DNA from 3 places in the Streptomyces sp. B6B3 genome. Region 2 is predicted to be linked to each of the others. Evidence: riboswitches for the same ligand, from Rfam matches in the RefSeq annotation. Region 2 holds a riboswitch; each other region holds the start of a gene.
The links. Region 2 has a riboswitch for thiamine pyrophosphate ahead of ABGB06_RS04310 (thiamine ABC transporter substrate-binding protein). Riboswitches for the same ligand answer to the same signal wherever they lie in the genome.
Positions count from the first base shown of each region.

Region 1: another riboswitch for thiamine pyrophosphate. It lies ahead of thiO (glycine oxidase ThiO); the one in region 2 lies ahead of ABGB06_RS04310 (thiamine ABC transporter substrate-binding protein).
Region 3: another riboswitch for thiamine pyrophosphate. It lies ahead of thiC (phosphomethylpyrimidine synthase ThiC); the one in region 2 lies ahead of ABGB06_RS04310 (thiamine ABC transporter substrate-binding protein).

Region 1 is NZ_JBDPLU010000009.1:302,173-312,143, forward strand. It holds gene ABGB06_RS20905 (family 16 glycosylhydrolase) at 1-1,106, opposite strand, end outside; gene ABGB06_RS20910 (DUF305 domain-containing protein) at 1,165-1,824, opposite strand; gene ABGB06_RS20915 (DUF1996 domain-containing protein) at 1,824-2,711, opposite strand; TPP riboswitch at 2,922-3,033, shown strand; gene thiO (glycine oxidase ThiO) at 3,025-4,206, shown strand; gene thiS (sulfur carrier protein ThiS) at 4,212-4,433, shown strand; gene ABGB06_RS20930 (thiazole synthase) at 4,573-5,331, shown strand; gene ABGB06_RS20935 (septum formation family protein) at 5,418-6,764, shown strand; gene pknB (Stk1 family PASTA domain-containing Ser/Thr kinase) at 6,871-8,823, shown strand; gene ABGB06_RS20945 (transglycosylase SLT domain-containing protein) at 9,097-9,828, shown strand.
Region 2 is NZ_JBDPLU010000001.1:1,009,899-1,019,869, reverse strand. It holds gene ABGB06_RS04320 (ABC transporter ATP-binding protein) at 1-529, opposite strand, end outside; gene ABGB06_RS04315 (iron ABC transporter permease) at 535-2,157, opposite strand; gene ABGB06_RS04310 (thiamine ABC transporter substrate-binding protein) at 2,271-3,359, opposite strand; TPP riboswitch at 3,394-3,499, opposite strand; gene rlmN (23S rRNA (adenine(2503)-C(2))-methyltransferase RlmN) at 3,521-4,648, opposite strand; gene ABGB06_RS04300 (phosphatidate cytidylyltransferase) at 4,682-5,734, opposite strand; gene frr (ribosome recycling factor) at 5,753-6,310, opposite strand; gene pyrH (UMP kinase) at 6,351-7,088, opposite strand; gene tsf (translation elongation factor Ts) at 7,293-8,147, opposite strand; gene rpsB (30S ribosomal protein S2) at 8,193-9,194, opposite strand; gene ABGB06_RS04275 (YraN family protein) at 9,556-9,936, shown strand; gene ABGB06_RS04270 (ATP-binding protein) at 9,936-9,971, shown strand, end outside.
Region 3 is NZ_JBDPLU010000005.1:360,537-370,507, forward strand. It holds gene ABGB06_RS14115 (DUF5326 family protein) at 106-315, shown strand; gene ABGB06_RS14120 (YibE/F family protein) at 263-1,684, opposite strand; TPP riboswitch at 1,685-1,796, shown strand; gene thiC (phosphomethylpyrimidine synthase ThiC) at 1,789-3,495, shown strand; gene ABGB06_RS14130 (hypothetical protein) at 3,702-4,541, shown strand; gene ABGB06_RS14135 (NUDIX domain-containing protein) at 4,580-5,050, opposite strand; gene ABGB06_RS14140 (XRE family transcriptional regulator) at 5,054-5,773, opposite strand; gene ABGB06_RS14145 (hypothetical protein) at 6,286-6,474, shown strand; gene ABGB06_RS14150 (hypothetical protein) at 6,501-6,767, shown strand; gene ABGB06_RS14155 (pentapeptide repeat-containing protein) at 7,659-8,831, shown strand; gene ABGB06_RS14160 (GntR family transcriptional regulator) at 8,811-9,587, opposite strand; gene ABGB06_RS14165 (hypothetical protein) at 9,759-9,971, shown strand, end outside.

The sequences.
Region 1 (9,971 bases), on a different contig from region 2:
GGCTGGCCCAGGTCCAGGCTGGTGCCGTAGCCGTTGCCGCCGAAGTAGGCGGGGGCGTGCAGCGTGGAGTGCACCAGGTTGGGCGAGGTGCCGACGTGCTCCATGATGTCGATCTCGCCGGTGTACGGCCACGGCCGGCCCTCGTTGAAGTCCGAGCCGAGCATCCAGAACGCCGGCCACAGGCCGACCGTGCTGGGCACCTTCATCCGGGCCTCGACCCGGCCGTAGGTGAAGTCGAACTTCCCCGCGGTGTTGATGCGCCCCGAGGTGTACTGGCAGGTGGTGCTGCCGCTGATCGGGTCCACCGGGCAACTGGAGCCCGGGGTCTGCTCCCGGCGCGCCTCGATCACCAGGTTGCCCTGGCCGTCCAGCCGGGCGTTCTGGTTGTCGGTGTACATCTGGAGTTCGTTGTTGTTGCCGTTGCCCGGGTCGGCGGTCCACTTCGCCGCGTCGGGCGCGCTGCCGGCGGCGCCCTCGAACTCGTCGCTCCACACCAGCTCGCCCGGGAAGGTCGGGTCCTCCGGCACCGGCGGGGTCTCCGGCGCGCCACCGGTGCCGTACACCTGGAACTCCCACAGCGAGTAGCCGTAGCCGTTGGACCGCTGGGTGCCGTACATCCGCACGTAGCGGCCGCTGCCCGAGACCTGCACGGTCTCCTTGTAGCCGCCGCCGCTGGTGGTCTCGTGGATCGGCTGCCAGTTCTGCCCGTCGTTCGAGACCTGGATCTGGTAGGCCACGGCGTAGGCCGGGTCCCACTGCAGCACCACCCGGCTGATGTCGGCCGGGGCGCCGAGGTCCACGGAGATCCAGCCCGGGTCCACCCAGCCGCCCTCCGGGGAGGTGGCCCAGCGGCTGGCCGGGTCGTGGTCGAACGCCTTGTCGGGGCCGCATTCCCAGCAGGTGCCGTCGTGCTGCGAGGTGGACGCCTGGGCCGGCTTGTCGTAGGAGAGCAGAACCTCCTCGGCGGCCACGGAGGAGGACGGCGCCGCCAGCGTGGTGATGCCGAGAACGGTCGCGAGCACCGCCATCAGCGTGGCCAGCGGCCAGCGCGGTCGTCTCCGGTGCGACGTGGTCACCGGGGTGCGCCCCGGCGTGGTGACATCCATCGTGTCGTCCTGGTCCTTCCCGTGTGGGGGGTACGTGTGGGGGGGTCGTGTGGGGTGTTCAGTCGCCGAGCCGGGCGAGCTCGTCGAGTTGGGCGACGCGAGCGTCGGCGAGTTCCGCGGCGAGGGTGGTCGCGTCGTCGTCCGCGCCGGCGTCCCGTTCGGCGCGGGAGACCTGTCCCGACTCCGCCAGGTGCTCGCGCAGGTGGTCCCTGGCCGCCGCGTCGAAGGCGGCGCCGCGCAGCCGGACGAGGTCGTCGAGCTCCTCCTCGGTGACCATGCCGGGCATGTTGTGGCCCTCGTGGAGGTTGGTGTAGGTCACGCCCGCGTCGTCCAGCAGGGCGTGCAGCCGCCCCAGTTCGGTCCGGTGGCTGGCCGCGAGCTCGTCCGCGAAGCCGCGCAGGCCGGGGTCCCGGCCGTGCCGGGCGACCTGGTCGAGCATCGCGAGCATCCGGTCGTTCAGCGGGATCATCAGCTGGGCCCAGGCCAGGTCGGTCGGGCTCAGCCCGGCCGCTCCCCCGGTCCCCGCCGCGTCCGACGCCCCGCCGTCGGACGCCGAGCCGGTGGTCGCGTCCCCGCCGGGCCCCGCCGGACCGGGACCCGCCGCCGACCCGCCGCATCCGGTGAGGGCCCAGAGCAGCAGGACGACCGAGGCCAGCACGGCCGCCAGGGGCGCCGGCCCGCCCGCGAGGGCCGGCCGGCGCCGGTCGGGGCGGCGCACTACGGGGTGCCGTCGGGGCCGCACTTGATGACGGGGTTGATGCAGTTCGCGACCCGCCGGGCCATCTCGTCGACCGGCCAGGCGTTGAAGAAGTCGCCGTGCATCGTGTAGCCGGGCCCGGAGGCCAGCTCGAACCCGGAGGGGTCACCGTTGACCGGGTAACGAAGCACCTGACGGAGCTTCGGCACCGGCACCGGGTGGGTCGCCGGGCACGCGCCGTTGACCGGGTAGGCCATGTGGTCCTTGTGGTTCGGCGAGTCGAGGTCGACGCCGTTCCAGCACTGCGGGAAGTCGAGGTACGACTCCAGGGCCGTGCCCGCCGGGCAGGTCACGAAGTCCTTGGACGGGTCGACGTGCCCGGCGTGCAGGCACGACCATCGCGCGATGGACTGGTCGGGACCGCTGGCCACCGCGTTGCCGGCCACGATCTTCAGTCCCTGCGGCAGGGGTTGGATCCTCGAGGGGTCGTTGACGCCCTCGCCCAGGTAGTAGAACGTCGCGGACTGCGGCTGGACCGCCTGCCCGTTCACGAAGAGCGTCGGCACCCAGTACGACGAGAGGTCGATGGCCGGGTCGCAGGTGCTGTCCGACGCCAGCAGGTCGCCGAGGTTGGTGTGTGCGTTGGTCACCGTGCTTCCGAAGAAGCTGTGCATGTGTGAGGCTCCGGCCAGGCCGGGGAAGACGATCGGGTCGTCGGGGAGTTGGTGGCTGAACGTGCACTCCGCCACGAACTCCGCCACGCGCACGACGTCCGCCGCCGCGCTGTCCCCCGCCGGATCGTCACCGGCGGCCGCGCCGCTGACGCCGACGACGAACTGTGAGCCGATCAGGCCGAGGATGGCGAGTCCGGCGTAGAGCGCGCGCCGCGGCCAGGTGTGTGGTTTCACGTGCTCTCCTCGAATGAGGTGGGGGGTGTGAGAGAGCGCTCTCTGACCCGGAACCTAGAGATGGCGAAACAAGGCGTCAAGAAGTTCGACGCATTCCCGGAACTCGCCCGCGCACCTGACGGCCAATGACGGGCGATCGGGAGCGAGTCGAGAGAGCGCTCTCTCGCCCTCGGGTTCCGGCCAGGCGAGGGCGGTACTAGGCTGCCGACGAAGGACACCCACGGGAGCCCGGCGCACCGGGCTGAGAGGGAGGCTGGCCGGCCTCCGACCGTACGAACCTGATCCGGGTCATGCCGGCGAAGGGAGGAGTCGCGTGAGTGCGCGTAGATCGGCGGACGTCGTCGTGGTCGGCGGCGGTGTGATCGGCCTGGTCACCGCCTGGCGGGCGGCCCAACGAGGGCTGCGCACCGCGGTGGTCGACCCGCGGCCCGGCGACGGCGCCGCGGGGGTGGCCGCCGGGATGCTGGCCGCCGTCACCGAACTGCACCACGGCGAGGAGGCGCTGCTCGACCTCAACCTCGCCTCGGCCGCCCGCTATCCGGAGTTCGTCGCCGAGCTGACGCAGCTGGCCGGAATCGACGTCGGCTACCGCCCGTGCGGCACCCTGGTGGCCGCGTTGGACGCCGACGACCGGTCGCTGCTGCGCGAGCTGCACGCGCTGCAGCAGCGCTGCGGCCTGGCGACCCAGTGGCTGTCCGGCCGGGAGAGCCGCCGGCTGGAGCCGATGCTGGCACCGGGCGTGCGCGGCGGGCTGCGCGTCGACGGCGACCACCAGGTGAACCCGCGCCTGCTGCTGGCCGCGCTGCTGGTCGCCTGCGAGCGGGCCGGCGTGGCGTTCCACCGCGTCTGGGCCACCGAGCTGACGGTCACGGGCGAGCGCGCCACCGGTCTGACGCTGTCGGACGGCGGCACGTTGGCGGCCGGGCAGGTGGTGCTCGCCGGCGGCTGCCGCAGCGCGGAGCTCGCCGGGCTGCCGCCCGACGTCGCGCCGCCGGTGCGTCCGGTGAAGGGCCAGATCCTGCGGCTGCGCATGCCGGCCGGCCGGCCGCCGCTGCTGAGCCGCACGGTGCGGGCGGTGGTCCGCGGCGGCTCGATCTACCTGGTGCCCCGGACCGACGGCGAGCTGGTGCTCGGCGCCACCTCGGAGGAGTGCGGCCCGGACACCACCGTCACCGCGGGCGGCGTCTACCAGCTGCTGCGCGACGCCCACGAGCTGGTGCCCGGCGTGACCGAGCTGCCGCTCGTCGAATGCCGCGCCGGGCTGCGGCCCGGCTCCCCCGACAACGCCCCGCTGCTCGGCCCGAGCGGGCTGGCCGGGCTGCACCTGGCCACCGGGCACCACCGCAACGGGGTGCTGCTCGCACCGATCACCGGCGAGGTGCTGGCCGAGGTGCTGACGAGCGGGGAGCTTCCCGAACACGCCCGCCCCTTCACCCCACGGCGCTGGTCGCCCGGCGAGCCGGCGCCCGCGGCGCGCGAGGAGGTGGCGGTGTGAGCAACGTGAGCGCGGACGTCCAGGTATGGGTGAACGGGGAGCGGCGCCGGCTCGCGTCCGGCACCACGCTGGACCGGCTGGTGGCCGAGCTGCTCGCCGCGCCCGCCGGCCCGGGCGGGATCGCCGCCGCCGTCAACGAGACCGTGATCCCGCGCGGCCAGTGGCCCGCGACCGCGCTCGCCGAGGGCGACCGGGTCGAGGTGCTGACCGCCGTACAGGGAGGCTGAGACCGTCATGGCCGAGACCAACCCCACCGACACCACACCCGCCAACGACACCACCGGCACCAGCACCGGCACCACCGACACCGCGGCCGGCGACGAGGCCCTGGCGCTGGGCGGCCTGCGGCTGTCCTCCCGCCTCATCATGGGCACCGGCGGCGCGCCCAGCCTGGACGTGTTGCGCCGCGCGCTGGTCGCCTCGGGCACCGAGCTGACCACCGTGGCCATGCGCCGGATCGACCCGGGCGCCCGCGGCTCGGTGCTCTCCGTGCTCGCCGAGCTCGGCATCCGGCCGCTGCCGAACACCGCCGGCTGCTACACCGCGGGCGAGGCCGTGCTGACCGCGCGGCTGGCCCGGGAGGCGCTGGGCACCGAACTGGTGAAGGTGGAGGTGGTCGCCGACGAGCGCACCCTGCTGCCCGACCCGATGGCCACCCTGGAGGCCGCCGAGACCCTGGTCGACGACGGTTTCACGGTGCTCGCGTACACCAACGACGATCCGGTGCTGGCCCGCCACCTGGAGGACGCCGGCTGCGCGGCCGTGATGCCGCTGGGCTCCCCGATCGGCTCGGGCCTCGGCATCCGCAACCCGCACAACATCGAGCTGATCACCGAACGCGCCGGCGTCCCGGTCATCCTCGACGCCGGCGTCGGCACCGCCTCCGACGCGGCGCTGGCCATGGAGCTGGGGTGCGCCGGCGTGATGCTGGCCTCCGCGGTCACCCGGGCGCAGCGCCCCGAGGAGATGGCGCGGGCGATGCGGCACGCGGTGCTGGCCGGGCGGCTGGCCGGGCGCGCGGGGCGGATCCCGAGGCGGCACTTCGCCCGCGCCTCGTCCCCGATGGCGGGGCTGGCCAGCCTGGACGCGGACGTGGAGCGGGAACGTCCGGCGTTCTCGCACTGAGATACGATCCGCCCTGCGGCGGGCCGGCGCAGCGGCGCAAGGGTTCCAGGGCCGCACCCAGCATCACCGCGCTCCCCGGGGGGACCATGGACACTCCGCCGCCACCGCAGGGCTATGGCGCCTGGCCGCCGCCCTCGGGACCGCCGCAGGGTCCGCCCCCACCGCACCAGCAGCAGCCGGGGAAGTCGGCGGAACCCCCGTCGCAGCCGCCGGCCCCACAACCGGCCCCACAGCCGGGCCCGCCGCCGGCACAGCCCTCGCCGCAGCCGTACGGTCCGCCGCCGCCCTATCCGGGCGGTCCCGGGCAGCCGCCGGGCGGCGGGCCGCCGCCGTGGGGCCAGCCGGCGCCGGCACGGCCGGTCAACGGCCTGGCGATCGGCGCCCTGGTCACCGGCCTGGTCGGGCTTTTCCCCGTGGCCCTGACGCTCGGGCTGGTCGCGCTGTCCCGGCTCTCCGCGCGCGCCGGGGCCGAGCGGGGTCGGGGCCTGGCCATCGCCGGCGTCGTGCTGGCCGGCGTGCAGATCGCGGCGCTCGCCGTGATCATCCCCGTCGCGGCGACCAACTCGGACGACGACGGCGGGGGGACCGAGGCCACCGAGGAGCAGCGCCCGGAGCGGCGCGAGCCGGACGACGAGCCCACCGACGACCCCAACCCGACCGAACCGACACCCGACGACGGCGAGCAGATCGACGTCTTCGACATCCGGGTCGGCGACTGCTTCGACTCCGGCACCGGCCTCGGCCAGTACGAGGAGAACGAGGCCACCGAGGAGACCACCGTCACCCGGCTGCCCTGCGACGCCCCGCACGAGGCGGAGGCGTACGGCACCGCCCAGGTGACCGGCTACCAGGAGTTCCCCGGGGACGCGGAGCTGACCGAGCTCGCGTTCGACGAGTGTGGCCGGCTGGTCCAGCCCTACGTGCTCGACACCTGGGAGCTCGACACCTCGACCACCATGTACTTCTACTACCCGCAGCAGTCCAGCTGGTCCTTCGGTGACCGGGAGATCCTCTGCTTCTTCGGCCATATCGACGGCACCCCGCTGGAGGGCTCGGTGCGCGGCGACCCCGGCGAGCTCAGCGCGGACCAGGCGAGCTACCTGGAGATCACCACGCCGCTGGAGATCGTCATCTGGAACGAGCCGTACCCGGACGATCCGCTGCCGGCGCAACGGGAGTGGGCCGAGCAGATGGCCGGGACCATCGACCAGGAGGCGGGCGACCTGGCGGCCGCCGCATGGTCGGGGGACGTCGCCGGGCAGGTCGACGAGCTGGTCGCGGCGCGTGAGGTCAGCCTGACGCACTGGAACCGGGCGGCCGACGCCCAGGACCTGGCCGCCTTCGAGAGCGAGTACACGGAGGGCTACGCGACGCTCGGGATCGACCAGGAGATCGCCATCCGGCAGACCCTGGGCCTGACCACCGGCGGCTGATCCCGGCGGCCCGGTGCCGCTGGTTGGTCACCGTTCCGCTGCAAGTCGGGCTCCGAGGGCCGCGAAACGCCCGGGGCGCGGCACCCGGCTCGTAGACTCGTGAGCCGTGGACACGACCCTTCAGGACCCGCTGATCGGCCGGCTGCTCGACGCCAGGTACCGCGTCGAGCAGCGAATCGCGGTCGGCGGCATGGCCACGGTCTATCGCGCCCTGGACACCCGGCTCGACCGGGTGGTGGCCCTGAAGGTGATGCACCCCTCACTCGCCCAGAACGCCGGCTTCGTCGAGCGGTTCATCCGGGAGGCCAGGTCGACCGCCCGGCTCGACCATCCGAACATCGTCGGCGTCCTTGACCAGGGCACCGACGGCGGCTACGTCTACCTGGCGATGGAGTACGTGGCCGGCTGCACCCTGCGGGACGTGCTGCGGGACCGGGGCGCGCTCCAGCCGCGGGCGGTGCTGGACATCCTGGAGCCGATGCTGGCCGGCCTGGGGGCCGCGCACCGGGCGGGCCTGGTGCACCGCGACATGAAGCCGGAGAACGTGCTGATCGGCGACGACGGCCGGGTCAAGGTCGCGGACTTCGGCCTGGTGCGGGCGGTCGATCCGCAGGAAGGACCGACGTCCACCGCCACCGACTCCGTGCTCGGCACGCTCTCCTATCTGGCGCCGGAGCAGATCGAGGGCGGCGCGGTCGACGCCCGCACCGACGTCTACGCCTGCGGCGTGCTGCTCTACGAGATGCTCACCGGCCGCAAGCCGTACACCGGGGAGACCGCCGCGCGGGTCCTGTACGCCCATGTCAGCGAGGACATGCCGCTGCCCTCCCAGGAGGTCGAGGACCTCGCGCCGGAGCTGGACGGGCTGGTCGCCCGGGCCGCGGCCCGGGACCCGGGCCGCCGGCCGGCCGACGCCGCGGCCCTGCTCTCCCTGGTGCGGGCCGTGCGCGCGGTGCTCAGCGAGGCCCAGCTGGACACCGATCCCCGGCCGGCCGCGCCGGGCGGGGTGGGTCCTGAGCTGGGCTCGGAGGACCGCACCCGCGTGGTGCCGCTGCCCAAGGGGGTGCGGGCCAGCGCTCCCGACGGTCGTCGGGAGAACACGGCACGCATCCAGGTGCCGCTGCTGCCGCCGTACGTCGCCGAGGAGGAGTTCGGCTCGGAGGGGCTGCCCCCGCGCCGCCGGATGCCGCGCCGCCGGGTGCTGACGCTGGTCGGCGCGGCGCTGCTGCTGCTCGGCATCGGCCTGGGGGTCTGGTACATCAACTCGGGGCAGTTCCTGCGCACACCCGGGGTGTACGGGCTGTCGCAGAGCGAGGCCGAGGAGCGGCTGCGGGACGCGGGGCTGCGGGTCGAGGTCGAGCACGAGACCTCGGAGACCGTGGACCCGGGCCACGTCATCATCTCCGATCCGGAACGCGGCGAGCGGGTCCGGCGGAACTCCACGGTCACCATCGTCGTCTCCGACGGGCCGGCGGTCGTGGTGGTGCCCGACCTGCGCGGCTCGGCCCTCGCCGAGGCCAAGGACGAGCTCAGGGAGGCCGGCCTGACGCCGGGCGAGGAGCGCTGGGAGTTCTCCGACGAGGTGCCGCGCGGCTCCGTGATCGACACGCAGCCGGGCCACGGCGCGGAGCGCCGGCCGAACTCCGCCGTCGACCTGGTGCTCAGCCGCGGCGCCGAGGTCGCCGTGCCGAACGTCGTCGGGCTGCCGGAGGCCGAGGCGAAGCAGGTGCTGCGCGCCGAGGGCTTCGTGGTCAGCGTCGCCGAGGAGAGGGTGGACTCCCCCGAGGAGGCGGGCACCGTGGCCGAGCAGTCGCCCGGCCCGTCGGGCACGGCCGCCGCCGGGGAGACGATCACCCTGACCCTCTCCTCGGGCCCCGAGATGATCGTCGTGCCGGACGTGCGGGGGGAATCGGTGGACGAGGCCACGGAGATCCTTCAGGAGGCGGGCTTCGAGGTCGACGTGAACCAGGTCTTCTTCTCCGGCGAGGTCTTCAACCAGTCCGTCCACGGCGGCGACCGGGCCCCGCGCGGCTCCACCATCACGCTCTGGGTCCGCTAGGGCCTTGCCGGCCGATCTTCGCGGGCCCGTGACACCAGCGGACGGGGGCCCCGAGGGTGGCCGGGGTGTGAAGGCGGCCATAGGACCAAGGTCCTCCTACTAAGGCGAATAGTTTCCGAACGGCCTCGTGGGCCCGGTAAATCCGCCCTCCGCGCCCGGGCATTTCTTCTGGCACCACTATCCAGCGTAGTAATCGGGTCGATTGCGCCGGCTTTTCCCCGCCTGTTACCAAGGGCGTCGAATCCCCGCCCGCCAGGAACCCGAGGTGCCCCCATGCCTACTCAGGTGCTCACCCGACTGAACCGAAGTACGCGTACCCGCGGCACGGCCGCCGCGGCGCTCGCCACCGCCGGCACCGCCGCCATGGTGCTGGGCCTGGCGACCGTGCCCGCCGACGCCCAGGAGGTCACCCCCTCGCCGGCGCCGCACGCCGATGCCGTCGCCTGGGACATCAAGGCCGACGACCTTCCTGGTCAGCGCCTCCCCGACGGCCTGGGCCCGGAGACCGGTGTGCCGACGCAGGGCGATGACCACGGTGGCGGCCGCGGTGGCGATCACGGCGGCGACCGCGGCGCTGACCGCGGCGGCGACGCCGGCCCGCACGTGCGGAGCCCCGAGGACGGCCGCGGCGACCACACGCGTCCGGAGCGCACGCCGAACACCGGCGACCCCCGACCCGCGCGCACCAGCGCCCTCGACCGCTGGATAGACCGGGCCCTCGAGATCATGGACGAGAAGGGAATTCCGGGCACCTACGAGGGCCTGCACCGGAACATCATGCGCGAGTCCAGCGGTGACCCCAACATCATGAACGACTGGGACATCAACGCGAAGAACGGAGTCCCCTCGATCGGCCTGCTCCAGGTGATTCAGCCGACGTTCGACGCGTACCACGTCCCGGGCACCCCGGACGACATCTACAACCCGGTCTCGAACATCACCGCCGCGGCGAACTACGCCGCCGACCGGTACGGCACGATCGACAACGTCGACAGCGCGTACTGATCCCCTCGCCGGGGAGGGTGGCCACCAGCGCCGTGGGCGCCGACGGCGTGCGGGTTCTCGTCGACGCCCCCGGCGACCCTCCGGAGCGAGTGGCTCCGCGCCACCCGCACGGAGTTCGCCTGCCCACGGCCCACGCCCTGTGC
Region 2 (9,971 bases):
GCAGCTCCACCACCAACCGCTCCCGCAGGGTGCGGTCGAGCGCGCCGAGCGGCTCGTCGAGCATCAGCAGCCGGGGCCCCGGAGCCAGCGAACGGGCCAGCGCGACGCGCTGCTGCTCGCCGCCGGAGAGCGAGGCGACCGGGCGACGCTCGGCGCCGGGCAGCCCGACCAGATCGAGCAGTTCGGCGACCCGCCGCTCGGCCTGGGCCCGCGGCACGCGCCTGACCCGCAGCCCGAAGGCGATGTTGCGGCCCACGTCGTGCTGCGGGAAGAGCTGGTGGTCCTGGAACATCAGCCCCACCCCGCGCCGGTGGGCCGGCACGCCCGCCTGGTCGCGGCCAGCCAGCCGCACCGCGCCCGCGGCCAGCGGCTGGAGGCCGGCGACCGCGCGCAGCAGCGTCGACTTGCCGCTGCCGCTCGGGCCGAGCACGCAGACCGTCCGGTGCTCCGCCACCGCCAGGTCCACCCCGTCGAGCGCGAGATGCGGCGGCTCTTCGAAGCGCACCCGGACGCCGTCCAGTTCCAGCAGGGTCGTCACACCAGCTCCCCGGCCCGCGGCGGGCGTATCCGTTCCAGGGCCAGCAGGGTGGCGGCACACAGCACCATCAGGATGGTGCTCAGCGCCATGGCCTGGCCGTAGTTGAGCTGCCCGGCCCGGCCCAGCAGCCGGGCCACGGCGACCGGCAGGGTGGGGGCGTCGGCGCGGGCGATGAAGACGGTGGCGCCGAACTCCCCCAGCGAGACGGCGAACGCGAAGCCGGCCGCGACCAGCAGCGCCCGCCACACCAGCGGCAGGTCCACCTCGCGCCAGGCCCGCGCCGGCGAGGCGCCGAGCACCGCGGCGGCCTCCCGCAGCCGGTGGTCGATGGCGCGCAGCACCGGCAGCATGGTGCGCACCACGAACGGGACCGCTACCAGGGCCTGGGCCAGCGGCACCAGGATCCAGGAGGAGCGCAGGTCCAGCGGCGGCTCGTCGAGCGCGATGAGGAAGCCGAAGCCGACGGTGACCGCCGAGGTGCCGAGCGGCAGCATCAGCAACGCGTCGAACCCGCGCACCAGCCGGCCCGCGCCCGGGCCCGTGACCCGGGTGAGCGCCGCGGCGGCCAGCCCGCCGACCGCAACCGCCACCAGGGTGGCGACGGCGGCGAAGCGCAGCGAGTTGCCGATCGCCTCCCACGGCGCCACCAGGAACGTGCCACCCTCGGTGCTGGTCAGCGCCCGGTAGTTGCCGAGGCCGTAGCCCTCGGGGGTGGACAGCGAGCGCTCCACCAGCACCGCGAGCGGCAGCAGGAGCAGCACCGCCAGCACCGCCAGAACGCCGCCGAGCAGCGCCCGTTCGCCCGTACCGCGGGGTCGGTGCGCGGTCCGGTCGGCGTCCACCAGGCGGAGCGCCGACTCCGCCCGGCGCGTCAGCGCGGCGTGGCCGGCCAGCAGCGTGGCCACCGCGGCGAGCTGGAGCAGGGTGAGCACGGCGGCGGTCGGCAGGTCGAGCAGCTCCGCGGTCTGCCGGTAGATCTCCACCTCCAGGGTGGTGGTGCGGGGGCCGCCGAGGATCTGGATGGTGCCGAAGGAGGTGAAGGTGAAGAGGAAGACCATCGCCGCGGCGGCGGCCACGGAGGGCACGAGCGCCGGCAGCGTGACGCGGCGCCAGGCGGCGAACGCGCCGGCGCCGAGGGTCCGCGCGGCCTCCTCCTGGCGCGGGTCGAGCTGCGCCCACAGGCCGCCGACCAGCCGCACCACGACGGCGTAGTTGAAGAAGGCGTGGGCCAGCAGGATGGCCCAGACGCCCTCGTCGAGGCGCACCCCCCACAGGTCGTCGAGCAGCCCGCCCCGGCCGAGCAGGGCCAGGAACGCGGCCCCGGTGACCACGGTGGGCAGCACGAACGGCACGGTGACGGCGGCGTGCAGCAGCCGCTTGCCGCGGAAGTCGAGGCGGGCGAAGACGTAGGCGCCGGGCAGGGCGAGGGCCAGGGTGAGCGCGGTGGAGGCGGCGGCCTGCCAGACGGTGAACCACAGCACGCCGAGCACGTCCGGATCCGTCAGCACGTCGGCGGCGTGGCCCAGCCGCCAGCCGCCGCCCTCGCGCAGGCCGCGGCCGGTGATCGCGACCACCGGATAGCAGAAGAAGACCGCCACGAAAGCCACGGGCGGGGCCATCAGAGCGAGCCTGGCCAGCCCCGCCCGGCGCCGCAGGGCCCGCTCCGGCGCCCCGGGCCGCCGGGGCCGTTCGGATCCTCCCGGCCCTTCGGCCCCTGCCGGCCGTTCGGCGGTCAGCGCACGACGACGGACGTCCACGCGTCGATCCACTGCTCGCGGTGCTCGGCGACCTCCGCGGGCGCCATGGTCTCCGGGTCCTCGATCCGCTCGCCGTACCGGGTGAACGCCTCGGGCAGCGGGGTGTCCTCGCGCACCGGGTTGACGAACATCGACAGCGGCAGGTCGGCCTGGAAGTCCTCGGTCAGCAGGAAGTCCAGCAGCGCCCGGCCGCCCTCCGGATTGCCGGCGCCGGCCAGCAGCCCGGCGAACTCGATCTGCCGGAAGCAGGTGCCGGTGCTCACGCCGGTCGGCGCCCGCTCCGGCCACTCGTCCTCCGGGCGGTCGGCGTAGACCACCTCGGCGGGCGGGCTCGAGGCGTAGGAGACCACCAGCGGACGGTCGCCGTCGCCGGCGCCGGAGAAGCGCTCGTTGTAGGCGACCTCCCAGCCCTCGGTGACCTCCACGCCGTTCTCCCGCAGCCGGCTCCAGTAGTCCTGCCAGCCGTCCTCGCCGTAGTGGGCGACGGTGGCGAGCAGGAAGCCGAGCCCCGGCGAGGAGGTGGCCGGGTCCTGCACCACCAGCAGGTCGCGGTAGGCGGGGTCGGCCAGGTCGTCGAAGGTCCGCGGCGGGTCGAGGTCGTGCTCCGCGAAGTACTCGCGGTCGTAGTTCACGCAGATGTCCCCGGTGTCCACCGGCGTCACCCGCTGCTGCTCCGCGTCGACCTGGAGGGCCTCGGGCACCCGGTCCAGACCGCTCGCCCGGTACGGCTCGAAGACGTCCTCGTCCAGGGCCCGGGAGAGCAGGGTGTTGTCCACCCCGAAGAGCACGTCGCCCTGCGGCGAGTCCTTGCTCAGCACGGCCTGGTTGACCATGACGCCGGCGTCGCCGGCGCGCAGCACCTGAACGGTGTAGCCCGTCTCGTCGGTGAACCGGGCCAGCACGTCGTCGGAGACCTGGAAGGACTCGTGGGTCACCAGGACGACCTCGGTGTCGTCGCCGGAGTCCCCCGAACCGCCGCAGGCGGTCAGGGTGCCCGAGCCGAGCACGAGGGCGACGGAGACGAGGGCCGTGACGCGGACATGCCGTCGGGTGCTGCGCTTCATGGAGTCGCTTTCGCCACGAGGCGCGCGGGCACGGCACGAGAGGGTTCCGAACTTCCTACCCAGCATGACCTGGGCGAGGTTCGAGGGTCTGCGACCGGTGTCGCACTCTCAGCGCCGCGGGCGCTCCCCTGTCGGAATGATGTTCGGACCAACGATAGCAGTCAGGAACGGGCCGAGGCCGCGAGCTGCCCGCACGCTCCGTCGATCTCCTGACCACGGGTGTCGCGCACCGTCACCGGGATTCCGTGCGCCGCCAGCCCCGCCACGAACGCCCGCTCGTCCTCGGGCCGGGAGGCGGTCCACTTGCTGCCCGGGGTGGGGTTGAGCGGGATGAGGTTGACGTGGGCGCCCCGCCCACGCAGCAGCCGGCCCAGCAGATCGGCCCGCCACGCCTGGTCGTTGACGTCCCTGATCAGCGCGTACTCGATGGAGATCCGGCGCCCCGAGGCGTCGGCGTACGCCCAGGCCGCGTCGAGCACCTCGCGGACCTTCCAGCGGGTGTTGACCGGGACCAGGGTGTCGCGCAGCTCGTCGTCCGGGGCGTGCAGCGAGACCGCGAGCCGGCAGGACAGACCCTCGCGGGCCAGCCGGTGGATGGCGGGCACCAGGCCGACGGTGGAGACCGTGACGCCCCGCTGGGACAGCCCGACGCCGTCCGGCTGCGGGTCGGTCAGCCGGCGGATGGCGCCCACCACCCGCCGGTAGTTCGCCAGCGGCTCGCCCATGCCCATGAAGACCACGTTGCTCAGCCGGGCCGGCTCCCCGTCGGGGAGCCCCTCCCCCGCCAGCTCGCCGTCGCGCAGCGCGCGCATGCCGTCGACGATCTGGTGGACGATCTCGGCGGTGGAGAGGTTACGGTCCAGACCCGCCTGCCCGGTGGCGCAGAACGGGCAGTTCATGCCGCAGCCGGCCTGCGAGGAGACGCACATGGTGATCCGGTCCGGGTAGCGCATCAGCACCGACTCCACCAGCGTCCCGTCGTGCAGCCGCCACAGCGTCTTGCGGGTCGCCCCCGCGTCGCAACTGGCGTGCCGCACCACCGTCATCAGCCGGGGCAGCAGCTCGCCGGCCAGCCGCTCCCGGTCGGCGGCCGGCACGTCGGTCCAGTCCGCCGGGTCGTCGGCGTACCGGGCGAAGTAGTGCCGCGACAGCTGCTGGGCGCGGAACGGCCGCTCGCCGAGCGCGACCATCGCCTCGCGGCGCTCGGCCGGGCTGAGGTCGGCGAGGTGGCGCGGCGGCATCGCGGCCCCGCGCGGCGCGGCGAAGGTGAGCTCTCCTGGTGCAGGCATGATGACGCCAGTGTCGCAGATCGGCCGCGGGGGTCAGCCCGCGCCGACGAAGGCCACCAGGAGCAGCCAGGCCACCGGCGCGGTGGGCAGCAGCGAGTCCAGCCGGTCCATGATCCCGCCGTGGCCCGGCAGCAGCGTGCCCATGTCCTTGATGCCGAGGTCCCGCTTGATCATGGACTCGCCCAGGTCACCCAGGGTGGCGCTGGCCGCGACCGCCGCGCCCAGCAGCAGACCCTGCCACCAGACGCCGTCGTCGATCAGCAGCTGCATGCTCAGCGCGCCCGCGCTCATCGCGAAGACCACGGCGCCGGCGAGCCCTTCGCGGGTCTTGCCCGGGCTGATCCGGGGGGCCAGCTTGCGGCGGCCGAGCCGCCAGCCCACGGCGTACGCGCCGGTGTCGCTGACCACGGTGAGCAGCAGGAAGGTGAACACCCGCCAGGCGCCGTCGTCGGCGGCCAGCATCAGGGCGACGAAGGTGGCGAGGAAGGGCACGTAGAAGACGGCGAAGACGCCGGCCGTGACGTCGCGGAGGTAGTTCTCGGGCGAGCCGGTCATCCGCCACAGCAGGACGGCCAGCGCGGTCAGCGCGGCGGCCACCCAGGCCGCCTCGGCCCCCTCCAGGTAGCCGACCACGACCATGGTGGCGCCGCCGAGGGCCAGCGGAGGGAGCGGCAGCCGGATCGCCTTGCGTTCGGCCAGCCGCGCGGACAGCTCCCAGAGGCCGACCACCACGGCCACGGCTATGACGCCGAGGAACGCCGGCTTGTAGGCGAACAGCGAGGCGACGATCACCGCGCCCAGGGCCAGCCCGACGCCCACCGCGGCGCCCAGGTCGCGCCCCGCGCGCTTCCGCACACCGGGGCGTCCGGCGGCCGGGGGGGTCAGGCCGCCCGGCTCGTCGGCGGGGCCGCCGCTCCGGCCGGCCCCGCCCGGGGTCGGCTCGTCGCCCTCCGCGGGGACGTGGGCATCGGGCACGATCGGCATAGCCCGAGTCTGCGCCGCCCGCCCGGAATCGCGCAGGGGACCCGCCGGGGCGGCGCGCACGTGCTCCGCCTGCCCCCAGGATGATTCGTTCACAGGTGACAGCGTCCTTCTGGGCCCCGGTCAGACCTCGAGCAGCTCGGCTTCCTTGTGCTTGAGCAGCTCGTCCACCTGGCCGACGTACTTCGACGTGGTGTCGTCCAGCTCCTTCTCGCCACGGCGGCCCTCGTCCTCGCCGACGTCGCCGTCCTTGATGGCCTTGTCCATGAGCTCCTTGGCCTTGCGCCGGACGCCGCGGATGGAGATCTTGGCGTCCTCGCCCTTGGACCTGGCCACCTTGATGAACTCCCGGCGGCGCTGCTCGGTGAGCTCGGGGAGGACCACCCGGATGACGTGTCCGTCGTTGGTGGGGTTCACGCCCAGGTCGGAGTCGCGGATCGCCTGCTCGATGTTCCGCAGCGAGCTCTTGTCGAACGGGGTGACGACGGCCATCCGGGCCTCGGGGACCGCGAAGGACGCCAACTGGTTGATCGGGGTCATGGTGCCGTAGTACTCGGCAACGATCTTGCTGAACATCGCCGGGTGCGCACGGCCGGTACGGATCGCGGCCAGGTCCTCCTTGGCGACCTGGACCGCCTTCTCCATCTTCTCCTCGGCCTCGAGGAGGGCTTCTTCGATCACCACGTGCTCCTGGTTCGATGATGTCGTGTGACGGACCGCGTCAGGCCCGTCGCCCCTGGTTGTTCACGAGTGTGCCGATCTTCTCACCCTTTACCGCACGGGCGATATTGCCCTCCGCGAGCAGCTCGAACACGAGGATGGGAAGCCCGTTGTCGCGGCAGAGCGTGATAGCGGTGGAGTCCGCGACCTTCAGGTCCCGGGTGATCACCTCGCCGTAGTCGAGCGCGTCGAAACGCACGGCGTCCGGATTCGCGGCCGGATCGGCGTCGTAGACCCCGTCGACGCCGTTCTTGCCCATCAGCAGCGCCTCGGCGTGGATCTCCAACGCCCGCTGGGCGGCGGTGGTGTCGGTGGAGAAGTACGGCATGCCCATGCCGGCGCCGAAGATGACGACCCGGCCCTTCTCCAGGTGCCGCACGGCCCGCAGCGGGATGTACGGCTCGGCGACCTGCCCCATGGTGATCGCCGTCTGCACGCGGGTCTCGATGCCCTCCTTCTCCAGGAAGTCCTGGAGCGCCAGGCAGTTCATGACCGTGCCGAGCATGCCCATGTAGTCGGAGCGGGAGCGGTCCATGCCGCGCAGCTGGAGCTCCGCGCCACGGAAGAAGTTGCCGCCGCCGATGACCACGGCGATCTGCGCTCCGTCCCGCACCACCGCCGCGATCTCCCGGGCCATCGTGTGCACGACATCGGGATCGACACCGAGCCCTCCGCCGCCCGCGAAGGCTTCTCCCGACAACTTCAGCAGGAATCGCCGGGGCTTGTCGTCCTCGTTCATGGTGCTCTCCTCGTGCACACACGCGAGGAGGCCACTGCCCACGGATGCCGGATACACCGGCGGATCCACGCGGTTACCCTGCTCGGCAGTGGCCTCCTCGTCACAACAGCGGTCGCCGGCCGTGCTGGCCACGGCGGTGCCTGGCTTGACCATAGCGGGGCCAGGCCCGTTCCGCGGCCGAAGGCACGGACCGGAGGAACCGGCTCAGGCGCCGACGCGGAAGCGCGCGAAGGCCTGGACCGTGACGCCGACCTCGTTCAGCACCTTCTGCACGGACTTCTTGTTGTCCTTTGCGAAGGCCTGGTCGAGCAGCACGTGCTCCTTGAAGAAGCCGTTGACCCGACCCTCGACGATCTTCGGCAGGGCCGCCTCGGGCTTGCCCTCCTCCTTCGCCGTGGCCTCGGCGATGCGGCGCTCGCTCTCCACGACCTCGGCCGGCACCTCCTCACGGCTGAGGTACTTCGGCTGGAAGGCGGCGATGTGCTGGGCGACGTCCTTGGCGGCCGCCGCGCGGGCCTCGGCCGAACCCTCGCCCGGCGCCAGCTCGATCAGCACCCCGACCTGCGGCGGCAGATCGGGACTCGTGCGGTGCAGGTACGAGGTGACGTAGCCGCCGGAGAACCGCGCGTAGCGGTCCAGCACGATCTTCTCGCCCAGGCTGGCGTTCGCCTCGTCGACGTACTCCTGAACGCTCTTGCCCGGCTCGATCTCGGACGCCAGCAGCGTCGCGAGGTCGGCGGGGTCGGTGGTGAAGACGTGCTGCGCGACGGCGGCGGCGACGGCCTGGAACTTGTCGCCCTTGGCCACGAAGTCGGTCTCGCACTTGAGCTCGACCAGGGCACCGGCGCCGTTGTCCTCGGCGATCACCGAGACCACCGCGCCGTTGTCGGCGGTGCGGCTCTCCCGCTTGGCCACGCCCTTCTGGCCCTTGACCCGCAGGATCTCGACGGCCTTGTCGACGTCGCCCTCGGCCTCGTCCAGCGCCTTCTTGCAGTCCATCATGCCGGCGCCGGACAGCTCCCTGAGCTTCTTGACGTCGGCGGCGGTGAAGTTCGCCATGGTTACGTGATCTCTTCCCGGAGTGTCGTGTGGTCGCTGGCTGCGTCAGCTCTGCTCGGCGGAGCCCTGGCCCTCGGCGGACTGCGCCGGCTGGGCGGCCTCGGCAGGCTGGGCCTCGGCGGACTGCGCCGGCTGGGCGGCCTCGGCAGGCTGGGCCTCGGCGGACTGGGCCTCGGCGGGCTGCGCCTCGGCGGGCTGGGCCTCCGTGGACTCCCCCGGCTCGGCCGCCTCGGCGGGCTGGTCCTCCGCCGGCTTCTCCTCGGCCTTGGCCTCGGCACCGACCAGGAGCTCCCGCTCCCACTCCGGCAGCGGCTCGGCGGGCTGCTGCTTCTCGCCGGTCTTCGCCTCGGCGGCACCGGAGCGGGCGATGAGGCCCTCGGCCACGCCGTCGGCGATCACGCGGGTGAGCAGCGTGACGGAGCGGATCGCGTCGTCGTTGCCCGGGATCTTGTAGTCGACCTCGTCGGGGTCGCAGTTGGTGTCGAGGATCGCGACGACCGGGATGTTGAGCTTGCGGGCCTCGCCGACGGCGATGTGCTCCTTCTTGGTGTCCACGATCCAGACCGCGCTGGGCACCTTCTGCATGTCCCTGATGCCGCCCAGGGTCTTCTCCAGCTTGGCCTTCTCGCGCGAGAGGACCAGCAGCTCCTTCTTGGTGAGGCCGGAGGCCGCCACGTCGTCGAAGTCGATCTGCTCCAGCTCCTTGAGGCGCTGGAGCCGCTTGTGGACCGTCGAGAAGTTGGTGAGCATGCCGCCCAGCCAGCGCTGGTTGACGTACGGCATGCCGACCCGGGTGGCCTGCTCCGAGATGGCCTGCTGGGCCTGCTTCTTGGTGCCCACGAACATGACGGAGCCGCCGTGCGCGACGGTCTCCTTGACGAACTCGTAGGCGCGGTCGATGTACGACAGCGACTGGAGCAGGTCGATGATGTAGATGCCGTTGCGCTCCGTGAAGATGAAGCGCTTCATCTTGGGGTTCCAGCGGCGGGTCTGGTGCCCGAAGTGGACGCCGCTTTCCAGCAGCTCCCGCATCGTGACGACGGCCATGGCCGTTCTCCTTGTGACGCTCGGTTGTCCGCGCCGCCCGGCTGGGCGGCGCTCCTGACGCCCCGGCGCGTCGCACCGCGGGGCCCCACGCGGGGGCGCTCCTGCGGACCGAGTGACGCGGCCATCGCGAGCCCGCGGTCGGACCGCGGACGCCGAGATGGCGGGGCATGCGAGGTCGATCCGGGAACCGGATCGCCACCAGAAGTGTACGCGATGACGGTTATCCGGCACGTCCCCGTCGGGGCCGGCGCCGCCTGACCTCCCGAAGGGGTGGCGGAGTTCTCCACAGTCGCCCGTTTTTCCACCAAGATCCACTTTTCGTCGACGTCTCCCGCACAGTGAGCGCCGGAGGTGATGCGCGATGAACGAGCGGGGTGCGCTCGGGCGCTTCGGGGAGGACGTCGCCGCGCGGTGGCTGGTCGCGGCGGGCATGACCGTGCTGGAGCGGAACTGGCGCTGCCGGGCGGGCGAGATCGACATCGTGGCCCGGGAGGCCGCGGCGGGGGCGCTGGTGATGTGCGAGGTGAAGACCCGGCGGGCGGGTGCCTACCAGCATCCGATGGCCGGGCTGACCGAGCGGAAGGCCGCGCGGCTGCGGGAGCTCGCCCAGCGCTGGCTGAGCGAGCGGTGGCTCGCCCACCACGCGGCGCCGCCGGCCGGCGGGGTGCGGATCGACCTGGTGGGCGTGCTGCTGCCGGATCGCGGCGGCCCGACGGTGGAGCACGCCAGGGGGGTGGCCTGATGGGATTCGCCCGCACCTGCGCGGTGGCCCTGGTC
Region 3 (9,971 bases), on a different contig from region 2:
TCAGGGAACGGTCAGGGGAGGACGGGGGGCGCTGGGACTCCCGCCGACGGCTCCGCCCGCATAGCATCGAGGTATCGGGTCGTATTCGCTAGGAGGAGCCGGGCAATGAAGGGCGCGTTCATGGCGTTGCCATGGTGGGTTCGGTGGATCGCCATCCCCGCCATCGCGCTGGCCGTCTTCGGCACCATGCTCATCAGCCTGATCACGATGCTGGTCGGCTTCGTGTTCAAGATCCTGCTGTTCGCCGCCCTGGTGGCGATCCTCATCTTCGTGGTGCGGAAGTTCGTCTCCTCCTCTTCCGGTGGCGGCTGGTAGCGCGTGACCCCTCGGCGGCACCCGGCGCCCTGCTCGGGGCCGGAACGGCCGCGTCCGGCCGGCGGTCGGCGCTGACCACCAGCGCCGCCAGCAGCGTCGTCACCGGCACCGAGGCCACCAGCCCGATCGAGCCGACCAGCGTCCGGACGATCTCCTCGGCCACCACCTCGCTGAACGCCACGGTGTCCACGCCGCTGCGGGCGATGGTGAAGAGCAGCAGCAGCGGCAGCGCGGCGCCCGCGTAGGCCAGCACCAGGGTGTTGACCACCGAGGCGATGTGGTCCCGGCCGATGCGCATCGCCGATCGGTACAGTTTCGGCCAACCTGCCCCCGGCTCCGCCTGCTTCAGCTCCCACACCGCCGACGTCTGGGTCACCGTCACGTCGTCCAGCACGCCGAGCGAGCCGATCAGGATGCCGGCGAGCAGCAGCCCGCGGATCTCGATGCCCGGGTACAGGCTGTGCACCAGGCTGGTCTGGTCGTCGGTGTTCCCGGTGAGGCTGGCCCACCCGATGAACGCCGACCCCAGCAGCCCGATGAGCAGCAGCGAGATCAACGTGCCGAGCACCGCGACCGCGGTGCGGGCGGTCACCCCGTGGGTCAGGAACAGCGTCACCAGCATGATCACGCTGCCGCCGATGACCGCGACCAGCAGCGGGTTGGAGCCGTTGAGGATGGCCGGCAGGATGAACGCGGTCAGCACCGCGAAGCTCACCACCAGGCCGACCAGCGCCAGCAGCCCGCGGAGCCGCCCGACCGCCACCACGACCAGCGCGAACACCCCGGCGAGCAGCAGCATCGGCGGCTCCCGGCCCACGTCCCTGATGCTGTACTGCAACTCCTCGGGCGCATCGGGGGCGAAGGCGACGACCACCTTCTGGCCCACGCTGTAGCGCTGCGGCGCGTCCGGCGGGACCACCTCGTCGAAGGTGCGTCCGGCGTGCGGCCCCGTGGTGACCTCGACCGTGGCCGTCTCGCAGGTTCCGGTGACGCCGCGCGGCACCTGCACCCCGATGTCCGCGCAGTTCACCTCCTCGACCTCGGTGATCCGCGCGTCCTCGGTCTGCTGGTCGAAGCCGAGCCCGGTGCGCTGCCCCTCGCCCTCCGGCGCGCCGCCCGGCCACAGCAGCACCACGCCGGCGGCGACCAGGGCGGCGAACGGGATCAGCACCGCCGCGATGACCCGCCGCAGCCGCAGCGACACGGGCGCGGCGGGACCGCCGTGATGGTGATGCGCGTGCGCGTGCCCGGGTTCGGGTCCCTGCCCGGATCCGGGGGCGTCGTCGAATGAGGTCACGGTCAGATCATCGCCTAAGCGACCCGGCCCCCTGTTCAGCTCGGCCGGTGTGCCGTTAGCGTGGAGTCGCATATGTGCCAATCGCGGGAGCTCCGGGCACGGGGCTGAGAGGGCGCTGAGGCCGCGCCGACCGCCGAACCTGTTACCGGGTAATGCCGGCGTAGGGAGTAGGTCCGATGACCAAGCAAAACGCACGCACGCCTGCCCGCACCGCGGCCGACCGGCCCGTCGGCGCGCACAAGGGATACCTCACCGGGGCGCGCCCCGACCTCCGGGTTCCCGTGCGGCACGTGCGGCTGACGGACGGCCGGGACGTGTCCCTGTACGACACCTCGGGGCCGTACACCGACCCGGACGTCCAGACCGACGTCCGCCGCGGCCTGCCGCCGCTGCGCGCGGGCTGGATCGCCGAACGCGGCGACACCGCGGAGCACGGCCCGAACGGCGGGGCCCGACGCGGCAGCGGCGCCGCCGTCACCCAACTGGCGTACGCGCGCCGCGGCGAGATCACCCCCGAGATGGAGTTCGTCGCGCTCCGCGAGAACCGCCCCGCCGACCTCGTCCGCGAGGAGCTCGCCGCCGGCCGCGCCGTACTGCCGGCCAACATCAACCATCCGGAGACCGAGCCGATGATCATCGGCCGGAACTTCCTGGTGAAGGTCAACGCCAACATCGGCAACTCCGCCGTCACCTCCTCCATCGAGGAGGAGGTCGACAAGATGGTCTGGGCGACCCGTTGGGGCGCCGACACGGTCATGGACCTGTCCACCGGCCGGGACATCCACACCACCCGCGAGTGGGTGCTGCGCAACTCACCCGTCCCCGTCGGCACCGTGCCCATCTACCAGGCGCTGGAGAAGGTCGGCGGCCGGGCCGAGGAGCTGAGCTGGGAGATCTACCGGGACACCGTGATCGAACAGGCCGAACAGGGCGTGGACTACATGACCGTGCACGCCGGCGTGCTGCTGCGCTACGTCCCGCTGACCGCGCGCCGCAAGACCGGCATCGTGTCCCGCGGCGGCTCGATCATGGCGGCCTGGTGCCTCGCCCACCACCAGGAGAGCTTCCTCTACACGCACTTCGAGGAGCTCTGCGAGATCCTCGCCGCCTACGACGTCACGTTCTCCCTCGGCGACGGGCTGCGCCCCGGTTCGATCGCCGACGCCAACGACGAGGCGCAGTTCGCGGAGCTGCGCACGCTCGGCGAGCTGACGACCATCGCCAGGGCACACGACGTGCAGACCATGATCGAGGGGCCGGGCCACGTGCCCATGCACAAGATCAAGGAGAACGTGGACCTCCAGCGCGAACTCTGCGACGACGCCCCGTTCTACACCCTCGGCCCGCTGACCACCGACATCGCTCCCGCCTACGACCACATCACCTCCGGCATCGGCGCGGCGATGATCGCCTGGTGGGGCACGGCGATGCTCTGCTACGTCACCCCGAAGGAGCACCTCGGCCTGCCCGACAGGGACGACGTGAAGACCGGCGTCATCACCTACAAGATCGCCGCCCACGCCGCGGACCTCGCCAAGGGCCACCCGGGCGCCCAGGACTGGGACGACGCCCTGTCCGACGCCCGTTTCGACTTCCGCTGGGAGGACCAGTTCAACCTGTCCCTCGACCCGGACACGGCCCGCGCCTTCCACGACGAGACCCTCCCCGCCGAACCCGCCAAGACCGCCCACTTCTGCTCCATGTGCGGCCCCCGCTTCTGCTCGATGAAGATTAGTAGAAGCATAATGAACGACTACGGCGACGAACTGGGCCTGACCAGCGCTGCCTCGGCCGAAGCCGCCGAGGCAGCCGCCGGGATGGCCCAGAAGTCCCAGGAGTTCGCCGAGGGCGGCAACCGCCTCTACCTGCCGCTCGCGGACTGACGGAAGTGTCCCGGTCCGAGGCGGGCCTCGGACCGGGACACTGCCTTCTCGACAGTGGAAGGGCTCGCGGCGGGCAAGAGTTCGACTCCACAGGCTGGCCCTGCAAGTGGGATTCGGTCTGTAGGTGGATCTTGGTATTGACGAGGGATGCAGCCTCTTCCCGCAGTAACCTGACTAGTATCAGATCGAGGGCTTGGGGAGGCGGCATGGAGTCAACTGATAGGCCGGATGGGAATACGGCTGCTGGAGCGCCTTTCGAGGCGCGCAACGACTTCAGCGGCTCAACTCACGGTCCCGTGTTTCAAGCCGGCCAATTCAATGGGCCCATCACCCTAAATCTCTACCATGGGAATTCCTCGGCTCCCTCATTGAACAGTGGTGCAGATCTTGGTGAGGGCGGGGAGAATAAGCCTGTCCCGAAAGTTCCCAGAACTCAGGATCAGTTAGATCGCCTTCTCGTTGAGAAGCCAATCGTGTGGGAATATTTGGCGTGGGCAGGTTTCCTCAAAATTGGCATGGATAAGCTGAATCCGGTGTGGCTTGACCACGCCGTGGGAAACCCTGGCGCAGGGCAGTATCTTGCCAACGCTCAGGAGGTTGTCGCGTATGCGGATAGCGTAATTGGGAGCGCATCGGAGATTGGCGAAAGAATCAACTACTGGCTTTCGGAGGATATGCAACGAAGTGCCTTCGGTCCTCCAGGTGAGCCGGGTGACCCCGTCGTGATTGAGCACGTCGCTAAGCGCCTGCTTGACATTTATCAGGGCTTCATGCGGTGCGCTGTTGATCTCCGCTCTGCTCGGGCGCCGTCGCATCTGTTGAAGTTTCTTCAGCTGACGGCTGTGCTGATGAACAATCCAGTGCGCGAGTTTCGCGAATTTGTAGAAACTCTGGTGAGCAACTTCGACAGATTTTCGCAGGTGGATATGTATGATCCCGATCTGCGTATCGATCTAACCTTGCACTTCAAGCTCACGATTGATGACGATGCCATGGCGGCTTTTGATGCGGAGGTAGAAAGGATCGAAAGGGCCGGGTTTCGATAGGTGGAACGGGATTCTGATTCTTGATTGTTGTCACGCGCCTAGCCGAGGTGAGGGCTGTTGCGGTGCTCTAGGTAGTGCTGGAGCCGCAGCCGTTGGGTGTGGTGCATAGGCAGGGTGGCTAGGTCGGCGGGTGGGATGAAGCGGAGTTCGGTGGACTCGTCGGAGATGGTCAGCTCTCCGCCAGTGATGCGGGCGTTGAAGCAGATGTTGAACTGGCGGCGGACTTCGCCGTCGGTGTAGGCGATGACGTGGCGCGGGTCGGTGTAGGTGCCGACGAGGCCGGTGATCTCGATGTCCAGGCCGGTTTCTTCCTTGACCTCGCGCACCGCCGTACCGGGGAGAGAGTCAGTCATTTCCATGCCGCCGCCGGGCAGGGCCCACAGGTCGTTGTCGCGGCGGCGTTGGAGGAGGATGTTGCCGGCATCGTCGGTGACGACGGCTGAGGCGGCGACGACGAGGCTGTTGGGCTTGGGGGCGTCGGGGTCGTCGTAGTACTCGGTGCGTGCCATGGTTCAGGCTTCCTCGGTGACAGGTTTGGCGGTGGCCCAGACGGCGTTGAAGCTCTCGGCGTAGGTGTCGAACATGCCGCCGCGGGCGTCGCGGCGTAGGTGCCAGACGGGTGCGCCGTAGGCGTTGACGCCCCAGACGTGGGCGTTGACCAACATCTCCTCGTCGGCGCGGTAGAGGGAGTTGTAGAGCGTGGTGCCGTGGGTCCTGATTTCGATGCCGGGCACGCCGATGAGCGGGCGGTAGTGCATGAGGGCCAGGCGGCAGCGCGATTCGATGCCGTGGCCGAACTTCTCCTCTTGGCCGCGATGCTGAACGTTGGGGCTGTCGGCGTCGCCGATGGCAATCCGGATGGCACAGCCCTCGGCTGCTCGTTCCTTGAGTAGCTCGTTGAGTCTGGGATTGGCCTCGTGCAAGAAGACGGCCGCGTAGACCAGCACGTCAATCTGCTCAGTGGCGCGGGTGATGAGGTCGACGAACGCGGTTGCGGGGACGTTGGCGCGTTGTTCGTGGAGCGCGACGAGTTCGGGGCTGACCGCGCGGGCGGGGCGGGCTTGGCGTAGGGCAGGCCAGAGTGCGTGCACGTCTTCTCCTAGGGTCTCGGCTGCCCGCATGGCCGTGGAACGGCGTGGTGTGCGGCCGAGGTTCACCCAGCGTTCGACGGACTTGGGGTCCACGTCGACCTTCGCCGCGAGGGTGGCATGGGTCCAGCCTCCGGCTGCCATGACAGCTCGTAGCCTCTCGTTCGGCTCCACAGTCTCTCTCCGCATGGTGGGACGGCACTAGGGACGTTTTACCCGACGCGGGACGTCCCAAAGTGGGGTTGGGACGTGGTTCCTACGTCCCAGTGAGCGACGCGATGATCACGCGACGTAGACCCCCGCGACCGTGGGCTCGGTCCGGGGGCGTGGCCAACGCTACGAAGGAGCGTCGACGTGTCGCACTGTATCGCCTGGATTCTTCTGCCGTTGCTGCGACGGCTCTTGCCAGCCCCCGGCCGCCATCGGGCGGACTCCGTCCTTGCCGAAGTGCGCCGGGAGGACGAGCCGACGATTGTGTTGCCTCGCCAGCCGGGGCGCGGCGCCGATGAACTGGTCCGCCCGTACGTGCTGTCCGCCGCGGAACGGCGTTCGCGTCGCGAGCGGACCGAGCAACGTGAGCGGCGGCGGGCACTGTGGTTGGCGTCGTACGGGATTGACGTGAGGCCGAGCCGCATCCATGGAGTGGAGGTGGCCCCGTGAGTGGCACGTCGACACCCAAGGTCGGTTCTCTGGCACGGGATACGGAGCTGGGCCGGCTCGGCAAGGTCATGGACTACCAGTCGGGCCGGGTGTGGCTTCGCCCCGTCGAGGGCGGGCGGGAATGGGACGTTCAGCCGGACCGCGTGGAGCTCGTGGCGGAGCGACTGGGGCGGCGGTCCTGGTGAGTCCTCGGTCGGTCATCAAACACCACGTGCCTTGGACGCTGGGCGAGGAGACAGCGCCGAACGCCACCAAGGCGATTTTCCGCATTGAGTGCCTGACCTGCGACGCCTCGTCCGAGCTGGTGGACAACGAGTCCGCGCCGGTTGAGCTGTGGGCCTTGGAGCACACCGGCCGGAACGTCTCGCATCGCCAGTTCAAGCTCTACACGGAGTGGTTCATGCGCGTCGACCCGGCGCCCGGCAACCCCCTCTACGACCGAGAGAAGGAGACGGGCCCACCCCGTCAGGCTCCCTGACCGACAACCCCATACGTGACCGGACCACCCTCTCCGCCTGGCAGCTTCGCGGGTGGTCCGGCAGGGATTCCGCAGAACCCCGGTGCCGATGGTATCGGGGCTGCGGTCGTTGTGATCAAGCCGCAGGACCCCAAGTCAGATGGACAGAAGGGTGTTCAGCGATGCACGGCCCGGACGACGAGACAGGATCACTCAACGCGGAGTTCGACCCTGACACCGTGCTGTGGGTACGGGAGTCGACTACGTGGATGGATGGCGAGACGCGAAGGATGCCGCCGAGGCACTGGCTTCCGGGCTGCGGCTGGCCGGTGTAGACGCGGAGGGCATACAGCTGCGGGCCGACGCGGCGCCGGACGGCTCGGGCGTGGTTCGGCTGACTTGCTCGGCCTCGACCGCACGCGATATCGCGTTGCTGGCGCGGGTAACAGGCGCTCGGCTGCGGCGGGCTGGGTGAGGCGCCATGGGTGCCGCGCCTGCGGTCGCGGGTGGCCGGAGAGTGTTGGGCCGGTGTCCTGCCCGGGTTGGGGTCGAGCATGGTCAGGGGGCCATACGCTGGCCGGCGACTCGGGCAGGCTGGTCCTGCCCACGTTGGTGCCCGAGTGGCCCCCTGTCCTTGCTCGACGCGGGCCCCGGCCCGGTCAGGTGGCTCAGGACTCGCAGGCCGCCCGCCCCAAACACTCCCGTGCCGCCTCGACGCGCGGGCGGCGGCGCCCGGCCGGGACCGGCCGCCAGGCCGCACGCCCGGCCAGGGACGTCAGGGCCGCCCGGCGCGCAGCGAGGCGCGCCCTTGAGGAAGTGAAGACGGGTTTCGACAAAGAAGCCGCTTGAGGCGTGCGGGCTGGTCAGCCGCAGGGACGGTGGGGCTCAGCGCGGGCTGGTAAAACGGGGTTCATGAGGCGGATCGTGGGGTGGGGATTCACTGGCATCGGTGTCGTGGTCTTCTTCGCGCTGCTGTGGCAAGGCCCGTGGTGGTTCGACGGTGCCCATCTACGGGAGACGGACCTTGAACCGGCTGACGGTGTGGTGATCACCGGCTTCCGTACCACGCTCGTGGCGATCGGCGCGGGCATCGTCGCAGGGCTGGGCCTGTACTACACCGACCGGAACCTGAAACACACGCGTGAACTTTTCGAGCACACGCGGGAGAAGGACCGGCAGGAAGCTGAGCTGACTCGGGAGGGTCAGGTCACCGGCCGGTACGTCGAAGCGATCAAGCTCCTTGGCTCCGAGAACATGACGGAGCGCCTGGGCGGCATCTACGCCCTGGAGCGCATCATGCGCGATTCCGAGAGGGACCATCCCACCGTCGTGGAAGTCCTGGCCGCCTACATCCGTCATCATGCACCGGCGCCCCCACTGGAAGCCGATCCCGATGCTGAGGACACAGAACAATCCCCTGAGGAGCACGTGCAGGCGGCTCTTACCGTCTTGTGCAGGCGTCCCCGACGAGACGAATCCTTCCGTATCAACCTCGCCCACACCGATCTGCGTCGGGCGGACCTGCGCGACGCTCACCTCGAGGGTGTGATCCTTAGGCGCGCCCGCATGGAGGGAGCAGACCTGCGCGGTGCCCACCTGAAGGAGGCTGCCCTGGACTACGCCCACTTGGAGGGAGCAGATCTGCGCCACGCCCTCCTTAAGGAGGCGATCCTGGTCGCTGCCCGCTTCGAGGGAGCAGATCTGCGCCACGCCCTCCTGAAGGAGGCGATCCTGGTCGCTGCCCGCTTGGAGGGAGCGCACCTGTTTGACGCCCGCCTAGAGGGGGCGATCCTGCGCGGTGCCCACCTGAAGGAGGCGATCCTGATCGGTGCCCACCTGGAGGGAGCGGAGCTGCAACACGCCGGCCTGGAGGGAACAGACCTGCGCGACGCCCACTTGCAGGGGGCGATCCTGTCCCGCGTCGACCTCTCGGGGGCGGTGGGGCTGACGGTTGATCAGCTTGTCGTGGCTTGGGTGTGGCGCACCACCGTTCTTCCGTCCGAGTGCGCAGATGACCCGCGTATTCGGGCCCGGATCGCTGAGTATGAGGCTCAGTTCAACGGGTCAGGGCTGGGTGACGGGTAGGTGGTGCGGGGTGCGGGCTGTGATGCGGTAGGCGGTTCGGGCGTGGTCGCCGTTGACCCGTAGCTCTTCGAGGATCAGCGGGCGGTCGTCAGTGCCATGGGTGACGCGAGTGGTGTGCAGGACCGGGGTGGCGTCGGGGAGGTGCAGGGCTTCGCGTTCGTCGGGCAAGGGCATGCGGGCGCGGGTGGTTTCGGTCCAGGTGAGGGTGTGACCCGCCTTGGTGAGGATGGCGTAGCTGGCTGCGGGGTCGGTGTCGGGGTGGTCGGCGAGTTCGGTGTCTTCAGCGGTGGCGTAGGGGATGAGGGTGCGGTGGGCGAGGCGGGTGCCGGTGTCCGGGTGGTTGTAAAGGCGGTCGACGCCGAATAGCGGTTCCTCGGTGGGGAGGCCAAGGAGTCGGCCGGTCTCCGGAGTGGTGTGGGTGCGGTGGACGGTGGGGCCTTCGAGGAGTTGCCAGGTGTCGAGGCCGGTGTGGAAGGTGCCGTCTTCGTCCTGGGTGATGGTGCGGTCCAGGGTGGTGAGTTGGGTGGGGGCGGTGCGGACGAAGCTGCCTTTGCCGTGGATGACTTCGATGAGTCCTTCGGCGCGTAGGGCGGAGATGGCGTTGCGCACGGTGGGGCGGGAGACCTCGTAGCGGGCGATGAGCTGCGCTTCTGAGGGGAGTGGGCTGCCGGGTTCGTACTCGCCTGCGGCGATGGCTTCGCGGATGGCGGCGGCGACCTGGCGGTAGAGCGCTCCGGGGCGCTGGATCTCTGCCATGACTGGGTGGCCCTCTCCTCGCGGGTGGTGTGTCGTGCATCTCTCTCACGTCACTCGTCAGCATAAGTGGTTGCCTCTGGGCGTCAAGGTTCTGCATACTCGCAGCTCGTAAGGACGAGTGACGTCAGGCTAGGAGTCTGGTGTCGTGAGCGGCCAAGGAGGCCAACCCACATGCAGTCCATTCCCGTGGACATCTCCCGGCTCGGCGTGCTGCGGTGCGCCGTCGCGCCGGAAGTGAAGATCAGCAACTTCGAGACGCAGGAGGTGAAGAAGGACCGGGACGGCAACACCGTCTACACCGTGGCAGTGATGGTCCGGCAGGAAGGCCGGCGGGTCTCGGTGATCGAAATCGCCGTCCCTGGTGAGCCCAAGGGCGTCGTGGAG